Regions from separate parts of the Otoolea muris genome, predicted to be linked through region 1. Evidence: a T-box and tRNA genes for the amino acid it is inferred to sense, from the RefSeq annotation. Region 1 holds a T-box; the other holds one or more tRNA genes.
The links. A T-box is a leader RNA that pairs with one kind of tRNA and senses whether it is charged. The one in region 1 lies ahead of proS (proline--tRNA ligase), so its partner is inferred to be a tRNA-Pro.

Region 1 (8,578 bases):
ACACCCCGCCGCCCGGTTCCTAAAATTCAGTAAATCGCCTGTAAACAGCAACTTTTCGATGTCATACTTACACGCATAAAGGATGTTATATGGTTAAAATATTTTACGAAGATTCCGATATCCTGGTAGTGGAAAAGCCGCCCGGCCTGGATTCCCAAACCGGCCGCGGCTTTGACCCGGATATGGTGAGCGAAATAAAGAATTACCTCAGGTTATCCACAGGGATGTCAACAAAAACCGCGGGAAAGGGTGGAGAACCTTATGTGGGAGTTATCCACAGGCTTGATAAACCGGTTGGGGGGATTATGGTATATGCAAAGAACCCAAAGAGCGCGGCCTCGCTCAGCCGGCAGGTTCAGGACGGAAGGCTGAGAAAGAGATATCAGGCGGCAGTTTGTGGAAAACCTGTGGATATTGTGGATAATTATGTGGATTATCTGTTGAGAGACGGAAAAACGAATCGCTCTGTTGTTGTGGATAAGGAAACTCCGGGGAGCAAATGCGCGAGGCTGAAGTACCGGACACTCTGGAACATGGATGTGGAGGATCCGCAGAGCGGACAGCCTCTCACCGTTTCTCTGGTGGAAATCGAGCTTCTGACAGGCCGCCATCACCAGATCCGGGCGCAGTTTGCCGCGCATGGGACGCCGCTTTTCGGAGATGCAAAGTATAATCCTCTGTGGGGCGGCGCGCTGCCGTTTCCGGGAGGGGAAAAGCGGCAAAAGGGGATACATGAAGGCCCAAAACGCCGCGGCAGGCTGGCCCTATGCTCTGTATACCTCGCGTTTGAGCATCCGGAGACGGGAAAGGCGATGGAGTTCGCACACAGTCCGGAGGATGCCGTCTTTGAAGGGCCGGGAGGCGAAGCGGATCAGACGGTATAGCCGGAGGAGGCAGTTACAGGGGGATATGGGTAAGGAACTGTCCGGAAATAACCTGTGAATAGTGCGCGGTATATTTGGGCCAAATTCACTTAACGCAGCCCGCTGCGCCGCGTTCATTTGGCCCAAATCTCCCACAAAGTGGCGCGCACAGCTACCAGAAAGCAATTTTTAAATACGCTCTAAGGAGATCAGGATGAAGATACGAAAACATGTTTATTTCAGCGGAGCGGTACAGGGCGTGGGGTTTCGCTGCCGCGCCCGTTATACAGCCGAGAGCCTGGGCCTTACGGGCTGGGTAAAAAACCTGCCGGACGGCCGGGTGGAGATGGAGGTCCAGGGAGACAGGGCGTCTATGGAAAGGCTTATGTCAGAGCTGGAAAACGGCCGTTTTATCCGCATTGCAGATGTGGAAGAGCAGGAGATTGCCTGTCTGGAGCGGGAAAGCCGTTTTCGCATTGCTGGATATTAATGACAGAAGAAAAAAGAATATTTTTTTTGAATCGGCCAATAATAGTTGCTGTACGAAAGAAGTACAAAACACAAATGGGCCAGCCCATGGGTAAGCTCCTTAATAGACAAAAGAGAAGCTTACAGAAGGAAGCTGCAGAGACGGGACAGGCGTGGTAAGACGCCGAATGCCCGCCTTTGCAGCTTTTCCTTTTTCTGTACAGTTCCTTATACGCAAGCTTTACGGCGGCGCGGTTGAGAAGATATAACGGTTCAGAGGCTGCCTGAACTGTTGCGGAAAGATTCAGTCTCCACAGGAGATTTTTAGGAAAGCAGGTGAATGGATGCCGGAATTGACCAGAAAACAGAAGAGAGCGCTTTTGACGGCAGGCGTGGGCGCAGGCGTTTATTTGAGCTTTAAATACCTTCTCCCATTGTTTATTCCGTTTATTATCGCTTATGTCATAGCCCTGATGCTGCGCCCTGTGGCAGTGTGGCTGGAGAGGCGGCTGACCTTCCGGATATGCAGCCGGAGCGTGCGGGTGCCGGTGGGCGTAATAGGGGGCGTGGAGCTTGTGCTTGTCCTGGCCGTTCTGGGCGCGGCATTTTTTACCGGGGCGAGGCGGCTGTTTATGGAGGCAAATCAGCTCGTCAATGCCGCGCCGGGCTGGATCCGCAGCTTTGACGAATGGCTGACCGGGCTCTGTCACGGTATAGAAGTATTCCTGCAGTTGCGCGAGGGCGTGCTGGTGTCTATGATGCAGGAGGTTCTCTTAGGGATGGCGGAGGCATTTAAAACCGTTGCCATGCCCAATCTGGTGTTTAATTCCGTTTCTGTGTTTCTGTCATTTATAAAAGTTGTCGTTTTTGTGGTGATACTGTTTATCGCGTCAATTCTTTCCCTGCAGGAAATGGATGAGCTGCGCGAAAGACGCTGGCGTTCCGTTTTCCACAGGGAGTTTTCGCTGCTTCGCAGACGCCTGACACTGACCGGGAGCGCGTGGCTTAAGACGCAGGCGGCGCTCCTGTTTTTGACCTCCTGCCTGTGCATACTTACCCTGATAGCTATTAACAATCCGTATTATATCACAGCCGGAATCGGAATCGGGGTATTTGACGCCCTGCCGATTTTTGGCACGGGGACCATTTTAATCCCATGGGGGATTTTTCTTCTTTTGCAGAAGAAATGGTATCAGGGACTGATGCTTCTGGGGCTGTACCTGATCTGCTATTTTATGAGAGAATTTCTGGAGGCCAGGATGATGGGAAAGAAAATGGGACTTTCGCCGCTGGAAACGCTGGCCTCCATGTATGCGGGACTGAAACTTTTTGGCGCCCTGGGCGTGATTCTGGGCCCCGTGGGACTTTTGCTGATAGAGGATCTGGTGGAGGAGTATGAGAGGGATGAATGAAAAGGATAGAATACGGGAATGTAACGCTTCAGAGTGGCTGTGGTTGTTACTGTTCACACACCAGCCAATCCGAGGTGTTTTTTGTGAGTGCAGCGCAGCGAAAGTCACAGAAAACCCGAGGGCAGCAGCGCCAAACCGCATTTTTTGCGGTTTGTGTGCATCGCGAAGCGTGTTGTTGGACACAGCCCGGCAGGGGTGTGAACAGTAACATGAGGTTTGCGCGGCAGCAATAAAAAAGGAAAAGTGGAGAAAAGAGCCGGGGCGTGATAAAATAGAGAAAAAGGTGAGGAACGGAGGTTTTATCGTGAAATTGTATCGTCAGGAATCTGAAGATTTAACAGCGCGGCCGCCGAAGGCGGATTCAAAGGATATGGTATCCCATATGAAATGCCTGTGGGCCGATCGGCGTCCCGGTATTCTCGACCGGAAGCCGGGGATGGATTTTGCTGTGCTCGTGCCTCTGATTGAAAAGGACGGGGAATTCCATATACTTTTTGAGGTGCGCTCGCCAAAGCTGAAAAGCCAGCCCGGCGAGGTATGCTTTCCCGGCGGCGCGGTGGAGGCCGGGGAAAGCAGGAGGGAAGCGGCTGTGCGGGAGACTGTGGAGGAGCTTTTGGCAGACAAAAGCCAGATCGAAATCCTGGCCCCGCTGGATGTGCTGATAACGCCGTCCGGCCAGATGGCGCATCCCTTTCTGGCTGTGCTGCGCGGGTATGAGGGAGGTTTTTCAGAGGATGAGGTGGAGCGCGTTTTTACCGTCTCTCTCGGCTGGTTTGCCGCGCATGAGCCGGAAGAACATATCGCAGACGTCGTGACAGAGCCAGGGGAGGACTTTCCCTTTGAGCTTGTCCCGGGCGGGCGCGCATACCGCTGGCGGAAAGGGGAATACAGAGTGCTGTTTTACAGGAATGAGGAGGCCGTGATTTGGGGGATGACGGCCAAAATTCTTCATTCGTTTATTCAGATGTACAGGGAGGCGGGGATTGGGATTTAAATCCATAAAAATACATTACGGCTGCATAATAGAATCTTTATTGCCATAAAAGGCAAATTGGTGATATAATTTTAGTAATGAATCCTGCATTTGGAATACAAAAGGCAGGGAGAGCAAAAGCAGAATGGAGTTACAGACAGATGAGGGGTTACGGAAAGGTATCCAGTGTATCGAGGGTGTCATTGGCTGAGCAGGTGTATCAGAATCTGGTAGATTCAATAGCGAGCGGAGATTTGCCGGCGGGAACCGAGCTGAAGGAGCAGCATTTGGCAAAACAAATGAATGTAAGCGCGACCCCTGTGAGAGAGGCGCTCCGGCGTTTGGCGAGCGACGGGCTGGTTGAGACGGTTCCATATCATGGGGCTGTGGTCCGTACATTAAATCAAAAAGAAATACAGGAGGCTTACGCATGCAGGGAGGCTCTGGAACGTCTGGCAGTCAGGGAGGCTGTTCACCGGCTGAACGAGAGAGATATTGATTATTTGTATCAGCTAATTGAGGAATTCGACGCGGCAAAAGGAGTTCTTGAAGTCTCGGAGGCCAGCCAGAAATTCGATGAGTATATATATCACCTGTCAGGAAATGAGACTCTCTGTAAATTGCTGGGCATGCTGAAAGGAGTGATCAGCAGGGACCGCAAATATTCTTCCAGCAGTGTAGAACGCCAGAAAGAGATTGTGAAGGAACACAGGGAGATTGTGGATGCACTGAATCAGAGGGAAGCAGAAAGAGCGCAGGATGCGGTCTCCGAGCACATCCGCAATGGGCGGAAATATATTGAAAACAAATAAAGTGCATAGAATAAGGTTACGGTTCGCAGGACGGCTGTTTTTCGGCCAGGCTGTGAGCCGTAACTTTTTTTGCAGTTTAGCTCCGCTGTCTGCGATATTTGATGACAAAAACCGGATGAAGGCCGCGCCGCATTCTTCTTGACATAAAAACGGGATTATTATATAATATATCATACATTCTATAGAATATACAATATGTCAAGGAGGGGGATATGACGAATTTTTACATGTCAAGAGGGGCAAGTAAGGTAATTAATACCTGTGTCAAGGTAAAAGAGGGGGAGCAGGTGCTGCTCATAACGGAGTTGTCGCATCTCAGCATTGCGCAGGCCCTGGCATCGGAAGTCTATCGGGTTGGCGCGGAACCGGCGCTGTGTATAATGGAACCGCGTAAACGGGATGGGGAGGAACCGCCAAAGGATATTGCGGCTGCGATGAAAGCCAGCGATGTCTTCTTCTCGATCGTTGGAAAATCGATCACGCACACACAGGCAGTAAAGACAGCGCTTTCGGAAGGCGCCAGGGGATTGGTACTGACTGGTTTTACAGAAGAGATGATGATGAGAGGAGGTATTGAAGGTGATTTTGAAGCGCTGAAACCAATTTGTATCGGGATGGCGCAGGCTATGGCCGGAGCGGAAACGATCGTTTTAACTTCGCCAAGCGGAACACATCTGGAATATTCGGCAAAGGGGCGCCGGGGAAACCATTTTTACTGCATGGTGGAGAAGGGAGAGTTTTCAACATTCCCGGCTGTGGAGGCGAATGTCTCGCCGCTGGAGGGAACCGCGAACGGAGTTATTGTGGCAGACGCAAGTATTCCGTACATTGGGATTGGCGTGTTAGAAGAGCCGGTAACTTTGATTGTGGAAAACGGGCGTATCGTCGATATTTCCGGAGGCAGGCAGGCTAAGATGCTGGCTGATGATTTGAAGGCAAAACGGGATCCGAATGTATACAATATTGCGGAACATGGCGTTGGTTTAAATACGCACTGCCGTTTTTGCGGATTTATGTTAGAGGATGAGGGGGTGTTTGGGAGCTGCCATATTGGAATTGGCGCCAGTATTACATTGGGAGGAAATGTGAAAGCAAGCTGCCATTATGATGTGATTATGAAAAACGGAACGATCGTTGCAGATAGCAGAATATTGATGGAGAATGGGATTGTCAGGCTGTAGCCCGGCCTGGAGGTGTTTTTAAAATCATTCCCGCCCTCTGAACGCCCCGCCTTGCGGTATGTTTGGCAGGGACAGGCGCGCTGGCCGGATGGGGCGGTAAGCTTACTGAATGGAAAAGGCATTGTCTATATGATTACCCATGCGTGTCCAATTTTCTGCAAACTTACTGATAGGCACGCTGGAACCGCTCCTGTGCGGAATCATGAATGAAGCGGTCAAGATGGCGGATCAGTCTTCCGGTTCGGTTATGCGCGCGGAAGACGGGGCGCTTTTGGGAAATTTCCCCTTTATGGGAGGCATTGTGGCAGAGGGGGCCGGATTTCAGCCACGGTACCGGCCTCGGCGTCGGATATGTATTGAATGTCCATGAGCGGCCCAACGGCCTCCTTTGGAAGATCGTGCCGGAGAGGCAGGACAGCGCGGTGATCGAACCGGGCATGATTTGTTCCGTGGAACCGGGTATGTACTTTGAAGGAAGATTTGGAACCCGGACAGAAAACCTGATTCTCTGTGCGCCGGATGAGAAAAACGAGTATGGACAGTTCCTCCGCTTTGAATTTTTGACCTGGGCGCCCATTGATTTGGATGCCATTGACACCGGATTTATGGATGAGCAGGATATAAAACGGTTAAATGCATATCATAAGGAGGTTTATCAGAAGATTTCCCCATTCCTCAGCGAGGAGGAAAAAACGTGGCTTAAAGAGGCTGCCAGAGAAATCAGTGGTTGACAAACCGCCCATCCTGACGTAAAATCAGCTTACCAAAGTCAAATCACATATAAAATTACGGCGATGAAGGGGATTAGTAGATTCTTACACACTTCCAGAGAGGAAACCGCTGGTGCGAGGTTTCCGTGTCCATGAGGATGGAACCGGCCCCTGAGCCATACATGAAGATGTATCGTATACCGGCGTTAACGGAAATTGAGTGAACCGGAAATGAGTTCGGGCTGTCTGAACAGCCGCCGGGCCGCAGAGAGGATGTGTGCGGCAGGTTCCGGTTAAACAGGGTGGTACCGCCGAAGTTTAAGCCATTCGGTCCCTTTGATCGCGATGATTCAGAGGGATCGGGTGGCTTTTTTATGCACAGGGGCGCGAGAGGATCCGCTGTGGAAACGGCGCGCGGCCGGCAGTGATGTTGACGGAACAAAAGGAGCAGTCAGGAGGTTTGTCATGGCAAAGGAAAAGAAGCTTGTGGAGGCGATCACATCCATGGATGTGGATTTCGCACAGTGGTATACGGATGTTGTAAAAAAGGCGGAGCTGACGGATTATTCGAGCGTAAAGGGCTGTATGGTGATTAAGCCGGCCGGGTTTGCGATCTGGGAGAATATCCAGGCGGAGCTGGACCGGAGGTTTAAGGAGACAGGGGTGGAGAATGTGTATATGCCCATGTTTATCCCTGAGAGCCTGCTTCAGAAGGAGAAGGATCATGTGGAGGGCTTTGCGCCGGAGGTGGCGTGGGTGACGCACGGCGGCCTGGAGCCGCTTCAGGAGCGGATGTGCGTGCGGCCCACGTCAGAGACGCTGTTCTGCGATTTTTATGCAAAGGATGTGCAGTCCTACCGCGATCTGCCGAAGAATTACAATCAGTGGTGTTCGGTTGTGCGCTGGGAAAAGACGACCAGGCCGTTCCTGCGCTCCAGGGAATTTTTGTGGCAGGAGGGACACACCGCGCATGCGACAGAGGAAGAGGCAGAGGAGAGGACGCAGCTTATGCTGAATGTCTATGCGGATTTCTGCGAGGAGGTCCTGGCTATCCCCGTGGTGCGCGGGCAGAAGACGGATAAGGAAAAATTCGCGGGCGCGAAGTCAACCTTTACCATTGAGGCTATGATGCATGACGGAAAGGCGCTGCAGTCCGGCACAAGCCATAATTTCGGCGACGGCTTTGCGAGGGCGTTTAATATTCAGTACCTGGATCGCGACAATAAGCTGAAATTTATCCACCAGACGTCCTGGGGGTTAAGCACGCGCGTGATCGGGGCGCTTATCATGGTGCATGGGGATGACAGCGGGCTGGTGCTTCCGCCCAGGATTGCCCCGGTACAGGCAGTGATTGTGCCGGTTCAGCAGAATAAGGAAGGCGTTCTTGGCAAGGCGTTTGAGCTTAAAGAGCGGCTGTCGGGCTTTAAGGTTAAGGTGGATGATACTGATAAGTCTCCGGGCTGGAAATTCAGCGAATCAGAGATGCGCGGCATTCCGGTGCGCATCGAGATCGGCCCCAGGGATATTGCGCAGAATCAGGCTGTGCTTGTGCGCCGTGATACGCATGAAAAGATTACGGTTTCGCTGGACGGGATAGAGGAGCAGCTTCGCGGCCTCCTGGATACGATACAGAGCGACATGTTTGCGCGCGCGAAGGGGCACATGGAGTCCCATACGTACACGGCTCTGAATATGGAGGAGCTTAAGGATACGGCGGATCACAAACCGGGCTTTATAAAGGCCATGTGGTGCGGTTCGCAGGAGTGTGAGGAGAAGCTTAAGGAGGATGTGGGCATTACCTCGCGCTGCATGCCGTTCGTACAGGAGCATTTGAGCGATACCTGCGTCTGCTGCGGCAGGCCCGCGGCGAAGATGGTATATTGGGGCAAAGCGTATTAAGAAAGGCATACGAAGATGCAGATTCCAAAGCAGGTAGAGTGGATTTTGTTACAGCTTGAGGAACATGGCTATGAGGCATACGCAGTGGGAGGATGCGTGCGGGATATGCTGCTCGGCCGTGAGCCGGAGGACTGGGATATCACCACATCCGCCCGGCCGGAGGAGGTCAGGCAGGTATTTGCGCGCACCATTGACACCGGGCTCCAGCACGGGACGGTGACCGTGGTGCTTGACCGCACAGGCTATGAGATTACGACGTA
Region 2 (8,578 bases), on a different contig from region 1:
TGCTGCCGTCACTGATACAAAAGCCGGAATACACTTTATCAAGAGCTTTCATATTATTTACCACCATCCTATCGCTCTTGTTCTTCGGGGCATGGATCGCAAGTTTCACATTTTCAATCGTTGTCCTGGCCCCTTCGATTGTGGCGGAGTGAAAGGAATCTAAAAGAACCGTATCCGCATTCAAATCATAGCCTGCGCTGTTTTCCAGACAATTCTTGCAGCGTACAAATTTTTCATTCAGCTTCCTGTCATCAAAATATAAGGGAATGCCATTCATTCCCTTTAAGTCAGATATATGTCTCATCATTTATCCTCTTAATTTGTCTTCAAAAGATGCGCAAAAGGGAAGTAATTTCTCACTTCCCTTTTGGCTTATACAGGCTTAAATGTTTTGACCTTAAACCCTTTTATTCTGTTTTATGCGTTGTTAAGCGCCGCCTGCGCCGCCGCCAGCCGTGCGATCGGCACGCGGAACGGTGAGCAGGATACGTAGTTAAGGCCCACCTTATGGCAGAACTCCACGGAAGACGGATCGCCGCCGTGCTCGCCGCAGATACCGCACTTTAAGTCAGCGCGGGTCGCGCGTCCGTTCTTAACCGCCATCTCTACCAACTGGCCTACGCCGGTCTGGTCAAGCCTTGCGAACGGATCAGACTCGTAGATCTTGGCCTTGTAGTAGGAATCCAGGAACTTGCCGGAGTCGTCGCGGGAGAAGCCAAAGGTCATCTGAGTTAAGTCATTGGTACCAAAGGAGAAGAATTCCGCCTCCTCTGCGATCGCGCCTGCGGTCAGGGCCGCGCGCGGGATCTCGATCATGGTGCCGATATGGTACTGCATATCAGAGTTCTTTTCCTTCTTAACCTGCTCTGCAACCTCTACCACAACATCTTTCACGTACTTGAGCTCTTTCTTCTCGCCTACCAGCGGGATCATGATCTCAGGAATGATGTCGTAGCCGCACTCTTCCTTCACCTCGATGGCGGCTTCCATAACGGCTCTTGTCTGCATCTTGGCAATCTCCGGATAAGTGACAGCCAGACGGCAGCCGCGGTGTCCCATCATGGGGTTAAACTCGTGTAAGTCGTCGCATTTCTTCTTTACATCCTCTAACTTGAGGCCCATGTCGGAGGCCAGCTCCGCCATCTCCTCTTCCGTGTGGGGCACGAACTCGTGCAGCGGCGGATCTAAGTAGCGGACGGTCATCGGCCGGCCCTCAAGCGCCTTGTACATGGCCTTGAAATCGCCTTTCTGGAAGGGGATCAGCTCGTTTAATGCCTCTTCTCTCTGCTCTACCGTGTCGGAAAGGATCATCTTGCGGATCTTCGGGATACGGTCTGCGTCAAAGAACATATGCTCTGTACGGCAAAGGCCGATGCCCTCTGCGCCCAGCTTGACCGCGTTGGCCGTGTCAGCCGGCGTGTCGGCATTGGTGCGCACCTTTAAGGTCCTGAAGCTGTCCGCCCAGTCCATGATTCTCTTGAAGTTTCCGCCTACGGAAGCTTCCTGGGTGCGGATGTCGCCCTTGTAAATCTTACCGGTCGTGCCGTCTAAGGAAATGTAGTCGCCCTCGTGGAAGGTGTATCCGCCCAGTGAGAACTCCTTTGCCTCCTCGTCAATCTTGATATCGCCGCAGCCGGATACACAGCAGGTGCCCATGCCGCGCGCTACAACGGCCGCGTGGGAAGTCATGCCGCCGCGTACAGTTAAGATACCCTGGGATGCGTGCATGCCCTCGATATCCTCCGGGGAGGTCTCCAGACGAACCAGGATCACTCTCTCGCCCTTGCCGCCGATACCAGCCTCTTTGGCTTCCTCTGCTGTGAAGCAGACTTTTCCTGCGGCCGCGCCCGGGGAAGCCGGAAGGGCCTGTCCAATCACTTCGCCGGCCTTTAAGGCTTCGGGATCAAAGGTCGGGTGCAGAAGCTGATCCAGAGACTTCGCCTCGATCCTGCATACGGCCTCCTGCGGCGTGATCTTTCCTTCGTCTACCAGATCGCAGGCAATCTGAATCGCGGCCGGAGCCGTTCTCTTGCCGTTACGGGTCTGTAAGAAATAGAGCTTTCCTTCCTCAATCGTAAACTCCATGTCCTGCATGTCGCGGAAATGGTTCTCCAGCTTCATGGCCAGATCCATGAACTGTGCGTAGCACTCCGGAAGATCCTTCTCAAGCTGGCTGATCGGCTGCGGTGTGCGCACGCCGGCAACCACGTCCTCGCCCTGTGCATTGATTAAGTATTCGCCGAAGATTCCCTTCGCGCCGGTGGAGGGGTTGCGCGTGAAGGCAACGCCTGTGCCGGAGGTCTCGCCCTTATTGCCGAATACCATGGTCTGAACATTTACAGCAGTACCCCAGTCGCCCGGAATATCGTTCATACGGCGGTAAACAATGGCGCGCGGGTTGTCCCAGGAACGGAACACGGCCTTCACAGCGCCCATCAGCTGATCCTTCGGCTCCTGCGGGAAATCCTCGCCGTTCATGGCTTCCTTATATACAGCCTTGAACTTCTGCGCAAGCTCCTTCAAATCCTCCGCTGTCAGCTCCGTGTCGAAATGTACACCCTTGGCCTCTTTCATCTCATCGATGATCTTCTCAAAATAGGACTTCGGAACTTCCATTACCACGTCGGAGTACATCTGGATAAATCTTCTGTAGGAATCATATGCAAATCTCGGATTTCCCGTCTTCTTTGCAAAGCCTTCCACAGCAACGTCGTTTAAGCCAAGGTTTAAGATCGTGTCCATCATGCCGGGCATGGATGCGCGCGCGCCGGAGCGGACAGATACCAGAAGCGGATCCTCGGTATCGCCGAATTTCTTTCCGTTTACACCCTCTAACCAGGTCAATGCCTCAAAAATCTGGCTCTGAATCTCCTCTGTGATCTGCTTGCCGCTGTTGTAGTATTCCGTGCAGGCTTCTGTCGTCACTGTAAAGCCCTGCGGAATCGGCATGCCCAGGTTCGTCATCTCAGCCAGGTTGCAGCCCTTGCCGCCGAGAAGGTTTCTCATCGCCGCGCTGCCTTCCTCGAACTTATAAACCCATTTTGCCATACGTTTTCTTCCTCCTAATGTTCATTATGTTTCCGTTTGCAAACTTTGACGGACAGCTTTCAATGTATGTTGGGCGGAAGCTGTTCATCGTGAATATTATAACATAAACTGTTGGGGAGTAAAGGGGTTTTATTGAATTATTTCCAAATTTTTACGGGACATGTGAATCATGGCCTCCGCTCCAAATCCCTCTGAATCATCTCCAGGTAATGAACCAGCACATCCCGCTGCCGCCCAATCCTCCAAGAGCGGTCCATCTCGTCGTATGTAAAGCTCTTCCTCCCCCCGCTCTCCATGCGCTCCCAGAAGCCGCAGAGCTCATCAAACGGGATATAGTAGATCTCGTCCTTTGCCGTCCAGTGCAGCACGATAAAGGCGATCCCCCCCTGCTCTTCAAATTCCTTCATAAAACGCACCTGATGTGCGTGGACGTTCTGGAGCGGGAAGGTGGCTGCGGCGCATTCCTTTGCGTCAAAGCACACCGGGATCCCCTGGACGGCCCCGATGTAGTCCACCGTGCTCTTCTGGTCAAAGTAGGCCAGCGTGATGTGCCTTGTCTCTTTGTCAATCGCAATCGGGGTGATCGGGGTGGGAACCTTCTGGATCAGGGCCAGCTTCCGCTCCCGGTAGACCTCGTTGCTGTGGTTGATCATATCCTCCAGCGTGGAGCCGCGCAGGCCCCGGCTGTTCCATGTGCCCATGTGTCATCCATCCTCCCGGCGCGCATCTGAAAATCAGCGCCCCTGCGCCAAATATACAGGCAGGCCGCCGCTGCATGCATCCGCCCGCCATCTGTACGCCGCGCCCCCTACATCAGCGGCGCAAACAGCCGCAGCGCCTTTCCGGCAAAGCGTTTCACGAACGGGTAGCTTCTGCAGGCGGCCAGCGTGATCTCCTCACATTTTAAAAGCGTCTCCTGCATATCGCGCTCCACCTCCGGGACCACAGGGCTCTGGCAGAAATAGGCGGCGCACTCAAAGTGCAGGTATAAGCTCCTGAAATCCAGGTTTATGGTTCCCACCACGGCTTCCTCGTCGTCGCACACAAACATCTTGGCATGCACAAAGCCCGGCGTATACTCAAAGATCCGCACCCCGGCCTTTAAAAGCTCTTCGTAATAGCTCCTCGCCAGCAGATAGGCATAGAGCTTGTCCGGGATATGGGGCATGATGATCACCGTCTCCACCCCGCGCTTGGCCGCATATTTCAGGGCCGCCAGCGTGATATCGTCCAGAATCAGATAAGGCGTCATGATATGGACATACCGCCTCGCATGGCCCAGGATATCTAAGTACACCTGCTCCCCCACATTTTCCCCGTCCAGGGGGCTGTCCGCGTAGGGCATCACAAATCCCGGAGCAGGCGCTTCGTCCGGTAAAGGCATTTCCCCGGGATAGAGGAAGCGGCTGTAATCCTCTTTTTCTTTTTCCGTCACGCCCCAGAGCTGCAAAAACATCATCGTAAAGCTCTGGGCCGCGGGGCCCTTTAACATCACCGCCGTATCCTTCCAGTGGCCGAAGCGGGGCCGGCGGTTGATGTACTCGTCCGCCAGGTTCACGCCGCCCGTAAAGGCCGTATGTCCGTCAATCACACAGATTTTGCGGTGATCGCGGTTGTTCTGATGGCTGGACAGAGCCGGCTTTATGGGCGAAAACATCTTGCAGCGGATCCCTTTTTTCTCAAGCTCCTGCGGATAGGAATACGGCAGCAGCATCAGGCTGCACATTCCGTCGTACATAAAACGGACCTCCACGCCCGCTCTGGCCTTTTCCTCCAGGACCGCCAGGATCGAATCCCACATCACGCCCCGCTCCACAATAAAATATTCCATGAAAATAAATGCTTCCGCTTTTTGGAGCTCCGAAAGGAGCGCCGGATAAAAGTCATCCCCCAGCGGGAAATACCGCGCCTTCGTCCCGCTGTAAATCGGGTACTTCCCATAGCGGTTCATATAGCGGACCAGATTGCCGCCGCCCGCATGTAAACGGTTATATGACGCCTCTGTCTCCGGATCCTGCTGCAGAAGGGGGGCCGTCTCCTCCTGAAGCTCCCCGATCCGGCGGTTAATCAGCCAGGTTCCGGGCTGCAGCTTCAAAAACAGGTAAAACAGCGTGCCAAACACGGGGATAACAAGGATCGGAACCACCCACGACAGCTTGATGCTGCTGTTTTCCTCATCGCTGATAATATAGACCAGCACAGCCACGCTGAGCGCGGCCGAACCCCCGAACAGATAAACCATATACTCCTTCAGCCAGTCAAACGCAGTCAGAAGAAACAGGATCTGCAGCAGCAGAAACAAAGCGCCGAACATGGTCCGGCCAAACAGGAAGCGCAGCGCTCCCCTCATCTTTTTAAACAGATCTCCTTTAATCGTCCTTCCCTCCCTGCCGGGCCATCCTCAAACGGGGCGGAAGCGCCAGCGGCCCTCCCGCCCCGGATCATATCTCAAACACGCTCCAGCGCCTGGCGGATGTCCTCTACAATATCCTCCGCGTTCTCAATACCCACGCTCAGCCGGATCATCGCCGGATCCACGCCGGCCTCCACGAGCTGTTCGTCCGTGAGCTGGCGGTGCGTATGGCTGGCCGGGTGGAGCACGCAGGTGCGTGCGTCGGCCACATGGGTCACGATCGCGGCCAGCCCAAGCTTATCCATAAACGCGGCCGCCGCCTCCCTGCCGCCCTTTAAGCCAAAGGAAATCACGCCGCAGGTTCCGTTTGGCATATATTTGCGGGCCAGCTCATAGTAGGGATCGCCCTCCAGCCCGGGATATTTCACCCACGCCACGTCCTCCCTGCCCTTTAAAAACCCTGCGACCCTCAGCGCGTTCTCACAGTGGCGCGGCATGCGCAGGTGCAGCGTCTCAAGGCCGATATTTAAGAGAAATGCATTCTGCGGCGCCTGGATCGAGCCCAGGTCGCGCATCACCTGCGCCGTGGCCTTTGTGATATACGCCGCCTTTCCGAATTTCTTCGTATAAATCACCCCGTGATAGGAGTCGTCCGGCGTGGTCAGGCCCGGAAACTTCTCCGCGTGGGCCTCCCAGTCAAAATTTCCGCTGTCCACGATACAGCCGCCCACAGTCATGGCGTGCCCGTCCATATATTTCGTCGTCGAATGCGTCACGATATCCGCGCCCCACTCAAACGGCCTCAAATTGACCGGCGTGGCAAACGTATTGTCCATGATCAGCGGGACGCCGTGCCGGTGGGCCAGATCCGCGAATTTCTCGATATCCAGCACAACCAGGGCCGGGTTCGCGATCGACTCGCCGAACACGCACTTCGTATTCGGGCGGAACGCCTTCTCAATCTCCTCTGACGGCGCGTCCGGATCCACCAGCGTCACGTCTATCCCCATCTTTTTCATGGTTACCGCAAAGAGATTCGAGGTGCCGCCGTACAGTGTCGAGGCGCACACAAAATGGTCGCCCGCGTTGCAGATGTTAAACACCGCGTAAAAATTCGCCGCCTGGCCCGAGGAGGTCAGCATCGCCGCCGCGCCTCCCTCCAGCTCGCGGATCTTATCCGCCACCGTATCGTTCGTCGGGTTGGCCAGCCTGGTGTAAAAATACCCGTTCTCCTCCAGATCAAACAGACGGCCCATCTGCTCGCTGGTCGAATATTTAAACGTCGTGCTCTGATAAATCGGCAGTATCCTCGGCTCCCCGTTCCCCGGCTGCCAGCCGCCCTGGATACAGATCGTCTCAATAGAACGCTTTTTGCTCATGGTAAACCTCCTCGTAGACCATAGTGTGCGCCGCATCAGCGCATCTTTTTGCTGAACGGACGCCCGTGTGCATAAAAAAATCCCCTGATTCACGATCAAATCAAGGGATTCTCCATCGGGGTAACAGGATTTGAACCTGCGACCTCTCGGCCCCCAGCCGAGCGCGCTACCAAACTACGCCATACCCCGTGTTCACTACCATATTATAACAGAAAAAACGAAAAATGCAACCTGTTTTTTAATATAATTTTTCTGGAAAAACTTTTCAAAAAGCATTGACTTTTTTCCGATTAGTGATATAATGTATTTCAGTGCAGATATGGTTCATCGGTAGAACGCTAGCTTCCCAAGCTGGAAAGGCGGGTTCGACTCCCGTTATCTGCTTTTTTTATTTTTAAATTTAAACAATATTCTTTTTTTGAGGGAAAACTGCCATGGGCTGCTTTCCCTTACGTTTTCTCTTAGTTTTCTTTTAAGTTTCCTTAAAAGTTCATGATATTTGTCCCCCCTGCCCGGCGGCCCTGGAGCGTATATAACAGATATTGCTGAAAAGCGGGCAGCTATAGCGCCGCACATACTCCTCATATTCAGAGATCCGGATATAATACATCCTCCCCCACGAGGAAATCCGCATCCATTCGCCGGCCATGCCGGTCACGATGACATAGTGGGCCCTGGTTTTCGCCGCGGGCAGCATGGTCTTGTCCGCGGCCTCGCGGTACAGGGTCAGGCCCTCTTTTCCCCAGAACCTGGGAAAATGGGGGCCCGCCGACAGGATGACCGGGATATCCTGCCTCAGCATTTCCGCAATGGAGCTGAAAAGCCGCCTGTGCGGAATCCCCCATCTCGCCCGGTACGGGCTCTTCTGCCGTCTGAAGATGATGTTAAAGCCCACAGACAAAAACCATCCCGGCATCCCAAATCCCGGGATGATGGGAAAATGCCGCTTAAGCGCCGCCACATGCCGGCCATACTCTTCATATGGGATTTCCGGCGTCCCCTCTTCCCCGGACGCCGCATTCCGGCTCTCCTCTCCCGCCTGCGCGGGGCGGCTTACATATAATAATACGTCTGCCGCCCCTATAAGCCCGCACCCGAAGTCGCGGATCGTCTTCTCCTCAAACCATTCCTGGCTCCCGCCAAAGGAGATCCCATCCGGACGGCGGATGCGGATATACGGGCGGGACAGTTTCACATTGTATTCCATATACTTATTCTCCTGTGTTTTACGCCGCTGCAGCTCCCGGCGCCTAAAGCGGCGGCCGGTCAGCGGCTCATCTTGTCAAATTCCACGTTAAAGGCATAGAAGTTCTTGCGGTCGAGCTGATCCTGAAGATTGCGCATCGCTTCCCCAAAGCGCTGGAAATGGACAATCTCCCGCTCTCTCAGATAGCGGATCGGATCGCAGACATCCGGATCCTTTACGACGCGGAGGATATTTTCGTATGTGCTTCTTGCTTTCTGCTCTGCTGCCATATCCTCATACAGATCCGTTATCGCATCTCCCTTGGACTGGAATTCACACGCATTAAAGGGGATCCCTCCCGCCGCCTGCGGCCAGATCCCGGCCGTGTGGTCAATATAGTACGGGCCCAGGCCGGATTCTGCGATCTGCTCCGCGGTCAGCCCCCGCGTGAGCTGCTGGATAATCGCCGCCACGATTTCCATGTGGGCCAGCTCCTCCGTACCTGCAGACGGACCAAAATGGCCCTCGCGGAATACTGCCTGTCAGTGGCAACAAATCCTAGTACAGCGTTGCATTAATTCGCGAGTAAAAAGCGCTTGATATTCGTGTCAT

Region 2: it has a tRNA-Pro gene. The T-box ahead of proS (proline--tRNA ligase) is inferred to sense a tRNA for this amino acid. The anticodon was not compared.

Annotation. Positions count from the first base shown of each region.
Region 1 covers NZ_CALPCY010000031.1:9,069-17,646, reverse strand. The annotation lists gene NFS31_RS16925 (RluA family pseudouridine synthase) at 90-884, shown strand; gene NFS31_RS27880 (DUF6783 domain-containing protein) at 946-1,056, shown strand; gene NFS31_RS16920 (acylphosphatase) at 1,078-1,353, shown strand; gene NFS31_RS16915 (AI-2E family transporter) at 1,676-2,743, shown strand; gene NFS31_RS16910 (NUDIX hydrolase) at 3,048-3,737, shown strand; gene NFS31_RS16905 (GntR family transcriptional regulator) at 3,878-4,528, shown strand; gene NFS31_RS16900 (aminopeptidase) at 4,741-5,709, shown strand; gene NFS31_RS16895 (M24 family metallopeptidase C-terminal domain-containing protein) at 5,916-6,440, shown strand; T-box leader at 6,495-6,758, shown strand; gene proS (proline--tRNA ligase) at 6,885-8,318, shown strand; gene NFS31_RS16885 (CCA tRNA nucleotidyltransferase) at 8,334-8,578, shown strand, end outside.
Region 2 covers NZ_CALPCY010000017.1:29,269-37,846, forward strand. The annotation lists gene NFS31_RS11955 (Fic family protein) at 1-307, opposite strand, end outside; gene ppdK (pyruvate, phosphate dikinase) at 418-3,048, opposite strand; gene NFS31_RS11965 (Holliday junction resolvase RecU) at 3,216-3,749, opposite strand; gene cls (cardiolipin synthase) at 3,857-5,398, opposite strand; gene NFS31_RS11975 (O-acetylhomoserine aminocarboxypropyltransferase/cysteine synthase family protein) at 5,497-6,780, opposite strand; tRNA gene NFS31_RS11980 (tRNA-Pro) at 6,896-6,969, opposite strand; tRNA gene NFS31_RS11985 (tRNA-Gly) at 7,094-7,164, shown strand; gene NFS31_RS11990 (hypothetical protein) at 7,271-7,987, opposite strand; partial or broken gene NFS31_RS11995 (manganese catalase family protein) at 8,047-8,469, opposite strand.